4 regions of the Ferribacterium limneticum genome follow, and region 2 is predicted to be linked to each of the others. Evidence: predicted binding sites of a transcription regulator. Region 2 holds the regulator's gene; each other region holds the start of a gene.

Region 1 (2,200 bases), 1.5 Mb from region 2:
GATCTTGCTGATCAGGTACTGCCCGCCGATGATGTAGAACAAGCTGGAGATGGACATCATCACCACGCACAGCACGACACCCCAGAAATCGAAAGCCGTGGCCCGGAAGAAAGCCAGGGTCAGGGCAAAAGTGACCGTGACGAGCAGCCCAAGAATAAAGGTCGGCAGCGCAATCGCCAGCGATGGCCCCATGCGGCCGCTGATCTCCCGGGCGATATCCCGGCCATCCTCGGCGCGGCCGAAATCGCCAACGAACATGCGCGCCGATTTCTGGAAAAACACGGTATCGGTCACCGTCGCCAACCCGGTTGCCTCGGCATTGAACAGCAACGGCTTGTCGTAGCCGCGCTCGACTTTCCATTTCTGAATTGCTTCCGGCGTCACCCGCTTCACCCCGAGCTGCATGCGCGCCATGTCGTCCGGCGTATTGACCACAAAGAACAGGGCAAAGGTGATGAGATTCACGCCGATCAGGATCGGCAGGGCGTAAAGAAGGCGGCGAACGATGTAAGCGAGCATTGCCCCGATTATGCCAAGAGCCGGCCGTAAGTGCTAAGGCATCGCGAGCAACAAAGCGGACAGAGCTCTTTACATCCTCCCGATATTTTTTGCTGTCGATTTTTCTTACACCAGATATATGCCAACAAACGTCGATGAATTTAGAAAAATAAATTTTATCAATACAAATCATTAAGTTACGACAAAACAATCAGTAGTGGCCCATTCTCTGCTTAGACCACCTCAACAAGATCCAATCCTCAACATTTCAAGGGAAAAAACTGTCATGAAAAAAAATGTACTAGCAATACTCATCGGCCTCGGAGTATTGTCATCCCCTGTTTTCGCATCTCCCGCAGCCAGTGGCCTGATCATTTCCGGGACAACGTTTGACACGAACGATGCTTTTCGCTTTACAAATAATTCAACAAGTGGTGAAACCATTCTTTCTCTGACTTGGAATTTAACTGCTATCGGTGGTTTTTTCGATACGACCAGTATTGCCCCAGGAGCTAGTAGCACCCCTCTGGCATTGAGCAGTTCATCTTCGGCGGTCGGTGCCATTTTCCCGGACAATGCAGCACAAAACGGCCTCCAGACACTCACCATAAACTTTACCGACTTCAATCCAGGGGAAACCTTGATTTTCGGTGTAGATACCGATTTCTTGTCTTGCCTCGACTGCGCAGGCATCAACGGTAATGGTTTTATCAATGCCACCGCAACAGCCATCTTCAGTGACGGACAAGCACGTATCGGCACCTACACAGCAACATCTGCTCAAGGTTTCGGTTCAGAAGTTAGCATCACGACTCCGACCGCCATTCCTGAACCGGGTAGCATGGCTCTTTTGGGGCTCGGGTTAGCAGGACTTGGTGCCATCCGCCGAAAGGGGACCCGGAAGTAATTCTCCGTAGGTTGGCGCGCGAAAGGGTCGGTAAGTCCGACCCTTTTTCTTTTGAAAGACCTCCACCATGGAGGAGCATATCAACCTGAATCGCCCCGGAATCACTAGCTGTTTAGTCCCACAGTGTGCTGGTGTAATTTATAGCCAGCTACGGAGGGAAGAGCTATGGGACAGGTACTACACGGATGCGCCCGCACAACAGAGGCAGTGCGTCGAGCGATACAACATAGTCAAACGAGCCTGAATGCACTGGCTGCGCAGCATGGGATCAATCCAAAGACGGCAGCCAAATGGCGTCAGCGCCAGAATGTCCAGGATTCGCCCATGGGGCCGAAGCTGGTCCGGTCGTCCGTGCTGACACCAGAAGAGGAAGCAGTAATTGTGGCGTTTCGCCGCTATACGCTCTTGCCTCTGGATGATTGCCTTTACTCCTTGCAGTCAAGCATTCCCCATTTGACGCGCTCATCCCTTCATCGATGCCTACAACGGCATGGCATTTCACGATTGGAGGATGTTGAGGGCGATAAGCCGCCCAAGAAGAAATTCAAGGCCTACCCGATCGGCTACTTTCACACCGACATCGCGGAAGTGCAGACCGATGAGGGCCGGCTCTACCTGTTTGTGGCCATCGACAGAACATCCAAGTTTGCCTATGCCGAGCTGCATCCACGAGCGACGCGCTTGATTGCTCGTGATTTCCTGTCCAGCCTGGTTAAAGTGGTGCCCTACGCAATTCACACCATACTCACGGACAACGGCATCCAATTTGCCGTACGCAAGGGAACAGAAGGTAAT
Region 2 (2,200 bases):
CGCGCCAATCCGAGTCGGGTTTCGAAAAGCATGCCAGCCTGTTCGAAAACCCGTTTTTTGCTGCCCGCTTCAAGATTGAGCAATACCTGATCAGCGGTCAGAAGATTGATAAGAGGGTTCATAGGGGTGGGTAGTAAAGCGAGGCCGCAGCAGTGCTGCGGCCGGTCGGCGCTTATTCGTCAGCGGCAATCAGTCCGGGCTTGTCACCGCGATGGTGATCCTGAACCTTTTGCTTGTATTTCTGAACCTGACGGTCCAGCTTGTCGAACAGAGCATCGATGGCGGCGTAAAGGTCGTCACCGGATTCTTCGGCATGCATGTCCTTGCCAGGCACGTGCACAGTCACTTCCGCTTTCTGCTTCAGCTTTTCGACGGACAGAACGACGTTAACGCCGGTTACCTTGTCGAAATGACGGATCACGGGATCCAGCTTGTTCTCGACGTATTCGCGCAGGGCGGGGGTAACTTCGATATGGTGACCACTAATCTGCAGATTCACTTTTTTCTCCTCTCTCTACAGGGTCTTGCGTAAATTGACCGGGGGGATATTGAGCGACTCGCGGTATTTGGCAACCGTCCGTCGGGCAACTACGATTCCCTGTTGGCCTAGTATTTCGGATAATTGGCTATCCGACAAGGGCTTCTTGCCATCCTCGGCAGCGATCAACTGCTTGATCAATGCCCGGATGGCCGTGGCAGAACAGGCACCACCGGTATCGGTGGCGACATGGCTGCCAAAGAAGTATTTCAGTTCGAAGATACCGCGTGGTGTCGCCATGTATTTCTGGCTGGTCACCCGCGATACGGTCGACTCGTGCAGGCCGAGAATATCGGCAATTTCACGCAAGACCAGCGGCCGCATGGCTACTTCGCCATGTTCGAAGAACTGGCGCTGGCGGTCGACGATGGTCTGCGTGACACGGTGTATGGTTTCAAAGCGCTGCTGGACATTCTTGATCAGCCAGCGCGCTTCCTGCAATTGCGTGGACAGGTTGCCGTTGCCGCGCCGCTGCTTGGCGAGAATCTCGGCATACAGGCGGTTGATGCGCAGTCGCGGATAGGCGTCGGGATTGATGTAGGCAGTCCATTTGCCCTTCAGCTTTTTCACGATCACGTCCGGCGTGATGTAGCGCGCTTCAATCTGGGCATAGCCGGCCGCCGGCCGCGGGTTGAGGCTGGTGATCAGGCTGTGCGCGGCCTTCAAGGCCTCGTCATCGCAGCCGGTCAGGCGACGAATCTTGGCGAAATCGCGGGCAGCCAGCAGTTCGAGATGCTTGTCGACAATGGAGAGAGCCAGCGTTCGCTCCGCACTCTCCGGCAAGACCTTGAGCTGCAGGGTCAGACACTCCTGCAGACTGCGGGCGCCAATGCCGATCGGGTCGAAATTCTGGATATGGCGCAAGGCGATTTCCAGCTCTTCGATTTCAATTTCGTACTCCGGCGGCAGGGTTTCCCACAGTTCGACCAGCGTCGCCGAGAGATAACCATCGTCGTCGAGCGCTTCGATCAGGAAGCGCACCAGACTGCGGTCGCGCTCCGACACCTGGGTCATGCCCAGCTGCCAGCCTAGATGGTCGCGCAGACTGACGTTGGCGGCATGGATGTCGCGGGAATCGCTATCGTCGTCCTCGTCGCGCCCGGCGCCGGTGAAGGTACCGGCATCGGAAGACCAGCGATCATCGTCCACTTCGGATGGGGCTGACGGAACATCCTGCTCGCGCTCTTCGCGGGCATCCCGTTCTTCCCGCTCAACCTTCTGCTCGCGTTCGCCTTCGCTGCTTTGCGGCGCATCGAACTGCTGGGCGGATGAGAAACTCTCGCCAGCGTGCTCGTCTTCACGTTCCAGCATTGGGTTTTCGAGCAGGTAACGCTCGATTTCCTGCTGCATCTCGACAGTCGACAACTGAAGAAGCTTGATCGACTGCTGGAGCTGAGGGGTCAGCGCCAGATGCTGGGATAGTTTTAGCTGGAGGGCAGGCTTCATCGGATAGTGTCGGGTCGGGTCTGTCGGTCAGAGCCTGAAATGCTCGCCGAGATAAACCTTCCGTACGCTTTCATTATCAACGATTTCGGCCGGACGTCCAGCGGCCAGTACGTTTCCGGCGTTGATGATGTAGGCGTGATCGCAGATGCCGAGGGTTTCACGGACGTTGTGGTCGGTAATCAGCACGCCGATGCCCCGCTCCTTGAGGAAGCGAAT
Region 3 (2,200 bases), 1.3 Mb from region 2:
GATCGTCCGGCTTGCGGCACATGTAGGTCGGCACGTTGTTCAGCTTCGGCTCTTCGCCGAGATAGAAACGGATCATCTCCGGCACGTACGGGTAAATCGACTTGTCGTCAGCGACGCCGGTACCCACCGCATTGGCCAGGGTCACGTTACCCGCCTGGTAGGCCCGAATGATGCCCGGCACGCCAAGCGAGGAATCTTCGCGGAAAACGGTGGGGTCCATGAAATCATCGTCCAGGCGCCGGTAGATGACATCGACGCGCTGCGGTCCCTGGGTCGTCCGCATATAGACCACCTCGTCCTTGACGAAGAGATCACGCCCTTCAACCAGTTCGACACCCATCTGCTGAGCCAGGAAAGTGTGTTCGAAATAGGCGCTGTTATAGGCGCCAGGCGTCAACACGACGACCGTTGGATTCGAAACGCCTTGCGGGGCCACAGCGCGCAGCTTCTCCAGCAGCATGTCCGGGTAATGCTGGACCGGTGCCACCTTGTGCTTGGCAAACAACTCCGGGAAGAGTCGCATCATCATCTTGCGGTCTTCAAGCATGTACGACACACCGGACGGCACGCGCAGATTGTCTTCCAGCACGTAGAACTCGCCTTCGCCAGCCCGGACGATATCGACGCCAGTGATATGCGCGTAGATCCCTCCCGGCACATCAACGCCTTTCATGACCGGACGATACTGGGCATTGTTCAGCACCTGCTCGGCAGGAATGATGCCGGCCTTGAGAATTTCCTGATCGTGATAGACATCCCACAGAAACATGTTCAACGCCTTGACGCGCTGGCGCAGTCCGGACTGCAGTGCCTTCCACTCCGCCGATGGAATGACGCGGGGAATGATGTCGAAGGGAATCAGGCGCTCCTTGCCCGCCTCCTCGCCATAAACCGCGAAGGTAATACCGACGCGGTGAAAGGCCAGATCCGCCTCGGCCCGCTTGCGCTCGATGCGCTCGCCTGGCGTTGCCTTCAACCAGTCTTCATATCCCTTGTAATGCGCACGGACACCGCCATTGGCGTCATACATCTCGTTATAGAAGTTCATTTTTCCACTCGTCGCTGAGGATGCTCTCGTACAGGTTTCAGCAGGTTCCATGCCACCCGCAAACAAGCTTTAAATCATGCGCTGAATACTACTTTCTGGCTATTGACGCACCGCAAAGGTGCGACAGATTTTCAAGATGGTGCAAATAAAAAAACCCGCCGGATTACTCCGGCGGGTTTCTGGTACAGCCAGTTCGAAGTGCTTAGGCGCGTTCGAAGATGACCGCAATACCCTGACCGCCACCGATACACATGGTGACCAGCGCGTACTTGCCGCCAATGCGTTCCAGTTCGTACAGCGCCTTGGTGGCGATGAACGCACCGGAACAGCCAACCGGGTGACCGAGGGCGATTGCGCCGCCGTTCGGGTTGGTCTTGGCCGGATCGAGGCCGAGAACCTTGGAAACCGACAGTGCCTGGGCAGCGAAGGCTTCGTTGGATTCGATGACATCCATCTGGTCCAGGGTCAGACCGGCCTTCTTCAGGGCAGCCTTGGTCGCCGGGATCGGGCCTTCGCCCATGACATCGTTCGGCACGCCGGCAACGGCGTAACCAGCGATGCGGGCACGGGCCTTGTGACCAGCCTTGGCAGCCACATCAGCAGCAGCCAGCACGAAGAAGGCAGCGCCGTCGTTGATGCCGGAAGCGTTACCGGCAGTAACGGTACCGTCCTTCTTGAAGGCCGGCTTCATCTTGGCCAGGGACTCCATGGTCGTGCCACGCTTCAGGTGCTCGTCGGTGTCGAACACCACTTCGCCCTTGCGGGTCTGCTTGACGATCGGCACGATCTGCGACTTGAAGTAGCCGGCATCGATAGCAGCAGCAGCACGGCGCTGGGATTCGACCGCGAAGGCATCCTGGTCTTCACGGCTGAAGCCATGCTTGGCCGCGAGGTTTTCAGCGGTGATACCCATGTGGCCAACGCCAAACGGGTCGGTCAGCACGGCAACCATCGAGTCGATGGCCTTGGTGTCACCCATGCGAGCGCCAGAACGCAGCGTCGGCATCAGGTAGGCCGCCTTGGACATCACTTCAACACCACCGCCGATACCGTAATCGGCATCACCCAACATCAGGTTCTGGGCGGTGGTCACGATACCTTGCAGGCCGGACGCGCACAGACGGGAAACCTGCATGGCGACGGAATCCATCG
Region 4 (2,200 bases), 2.0 Mb from region 2:
TTGAGCGCCGTGTAGAGATTGCGCCCGCCGGCGATCAGGATGTCGGCCTTGTACTCGTGATAGGTCGACAACAGCGCCTTCGGGCTGCCGTCGTCGATCATTTTGGTGTCTTCGCCCATCAGTTCGCGGATGCGCGCCTTGTCTTCTTCAGTCGATTTCTTGGTACCGGTCGCCACCACCTTCATGCCCAGATCCTGCAGGGCCGAGACGATGGACCACGACTTGACGCCGCCGGTGTAGAGCAGGACGCGCTTGTCCTTGAGGCGGGCGCGCCAGGGTTCGAGCGCGGCGTGGGCCTTGGCTTCCTCGCGGGCGATGACCACCTCGGTGCGCGCCGTCAGATCCGGGTCGCCGATCAGCCGGGCAAAATCGCGCAGGGCGTTGGAAACGTCCGCCACGCCGTAGAAGCTGCCCTCGAAGAAGGGAATGCCGAAGCTGCCTTCCATCTTGCGAGCGACGTTGAGCAGCGCCTTGGCACAAACCACCATGTTGACCTTGGCGCGATGCATGGTCTGCACTTCATGGAAGCGCGAGTCGCCGGACAGCGTGCACAAAATGCGCAGGCCGAGTTCGTCGAACAGCGGCGCGACATGCCAGAACTCGCCGGCAATGTTGTATTCGCCGATCAGATTGACGTCGTAGGTCGGCAGGCCGTCGGCGCGCGGCGCAACGGGAGCCGGTTCGGCCGTGCCGATGACGTGCTTGAACATCGCTTCGCCGGCCAGTCGGTTGCCGAGGTTCTTGGTGCCGTAGAAACCGGCCGCATCAACCGGCACGACCGGCGTTCCCCAGCGTTCGGTGGCCGCCTTGCAGACGGCGCCGACGTCATCGCCGATCAGCGCGGTGACGCAGGTGTTGTAGATGAAAACCGCTTTTGGCGAGTAACTGTCGATGGCCTGCTTGATGGCATGAAACAGGCGCTTCTCGCCGCGCCCCATGACCACGTCGGTTTCCGACAGGTCGGTGGTCATGCCGATCTTGTACAGGGTCACGCCGGACGAGCGCGTGCCGCGGTTGTCCCAGGAGGAACCGGCACAGGCAATCGGGCCATGCACGATGTGGGCGACGTCAGCAATCGGCAGCAGCGCAATCTGCGCACCGTCGAAGGAACAGCCGCCCGCGGTGGCGCCCGGCTTGGGCTTGGCGCAGCCGGACTTTTCCTTGGTGTTATGGGTACAGGCCGGCTCGTCGAGCAAGGCCTGAATTTCGCTGGCTTTCATGCTGTTCTCCAGATGTATGGAGAGCATTTAGCAAGACGGGTGCCACCTTTAATTCGTTGTTTTGTATGGATTAAAAGCCGGGAAAATTGTCGCCTTTGCGACAAGCCGGGAAAAACACGACGGCTTTGGCGATGGCGCTACCGAAATGCACCAACACCCTCTACAGTTGAAGAGAGAGAACATCGAATCACCCACAACCCGGCAAAAGGAGATTCAAATGCGTTCCGTACTACTTCCTGTCGACGGCTCGAAACACGCCTTCGCCGCTGCGCTCTACGTGATCGAGTTTGCCAAACTGCACGGTCCGCTTGACGTGCATGTCGTCAACGTTGAACCGGCACCTGTCGCCTGGCAAACCCATGGCATGGAAGAAGAAGCGATCCGGGGGCATCTGACGGCCCGCGCCCACATCGTTCTCAAGCCTGTCCTCAACGCCTTGAACGAGGCTGGCATTGCCCACAAGACCTACGTCCGACAGGGCGACATTGCCGAAATCGTCGTCGCGCTGGCCGAAGAACTGGGCTGCGACAGCATCGTCATGGGTACCCGCGGCTTGGGCGGTCTGGCTGCGCTGGCCTTGGGTTCGGTGACGCGCAAGGTGCTGCATCTGGCGACAAAGCCGGTTATCTGCGTCAAGGCCGAGAACGACTGAAACGAGCTTGCCCCAACCGTCACCGGCTGAGGCAAGCAATTCAAGTCAGCTTACAGCGCGAGTTCGTCGCGCAGCTTGGCCAGCAGCTTGGGGCCGATGCCCTTGACGCTACCCAGATCGTCGAGCGACGCATAGGGGCGACCGGCGATGATGGCTTTAACCAGCGTGGCGCTCAGGCCTTTGACGGCAAGCAATGCAGTTTCGTTGGCGGTATTGACGGAAATGCCCTTGGCGACCGCAGCCTTGGCCGGCACCTTGCTCTCCTTGGCGACTGCCTTCGGCTCGGCTTTGGCTTCAGCTTTGGCCTTGGATTTTTCCTTTGGAGCCT

What was found. Region 2 encodes sigma-54, which starts transcription at its own class of promoters, with help from an activator protein. Its sites were predicted from a motif close to TGGCACGCTTNCTGCTNA; they were not measured.
Region 1: a site for sigma-54 is predicted at 717-734, ahead of KI617_RS12870 (PEP-CTERM sorting domain-containing protein). Genes of this name have one in related genera too.
Region 3: a site for sigma-54 is predicted at 1,086-1,103, ahead of KI617_RS06015 (circularly permuted type 2 ATP-grasp protein). Genes of this name have one in related genera too.
Region 4: a site for sigma-54 is predicted at 1,248-1,265, ahead of nifE (nitrogenase iron-molybdenum cofactor biosynthesis protein NifE). Genes of this name have one in related genera too.

What each region holds. Positions count from the first base shown of each region.
Region 1 is NZ_CP075191.1:2,703,671-2,705,870, forward strand. It holds gene KI617_RS12865 (ABC transporter permease) at 1-519, opposite strand, end outside; gene KI617_RS12870 (PEP-CTERM sorting domain-containing protein) at 785-1,405, shown strand; partial or broken gene KI617_RS12875 (IS481 family transposase) at 1,571-2,200, shown strand, end outside.
Region 2 is NZ_CP075191.1:4,157,332-4,159,531, forward strand. It holds gene ptsN (PTS IIA-like nitrogen regulatory protein PtsN) at 1-122, opposite strand, end outside; gene hpf (ribosome hibernation-promoting factor, HPF/YfiA family) at 173-499, opposite strand; gene KI617_RS20000 (RNA polymerase factor sigma-54) at 515-1,984, opposite strand; gene lptB (LPS export ABC transporter ATP-binding protein) at 2,012-2,200, opposite strand, start outside.
Region 3 is NZ_CP075191.1:1,242,765-1,244,964, reverse strand. It holds gene KI617_RS06015 (circularly permuted type 2 ATP-grasp protein) at 1-1,048, opposite strand, end outside; gene KI617_RS06010 (acetyl-CoA C-acyltransferase family protein) at 1,251-2,200, opposite strand, start outside.
Region 4 is NZ_CP075191.1:1,937,602-1,939,801, reverse strand. It holds gene nifE (nitrogenase iron-molybdenum cofactor biosynthesis protein NifE) at 1-1,220, opposite strand, end outside; gene KI617_RS09180 (universal stress protein) at 1,438-1,872, shown strand; gene KI617_RS09175 (ComEA family DNA-binding protein) at 1,923-2,200, opposite strand, start outside.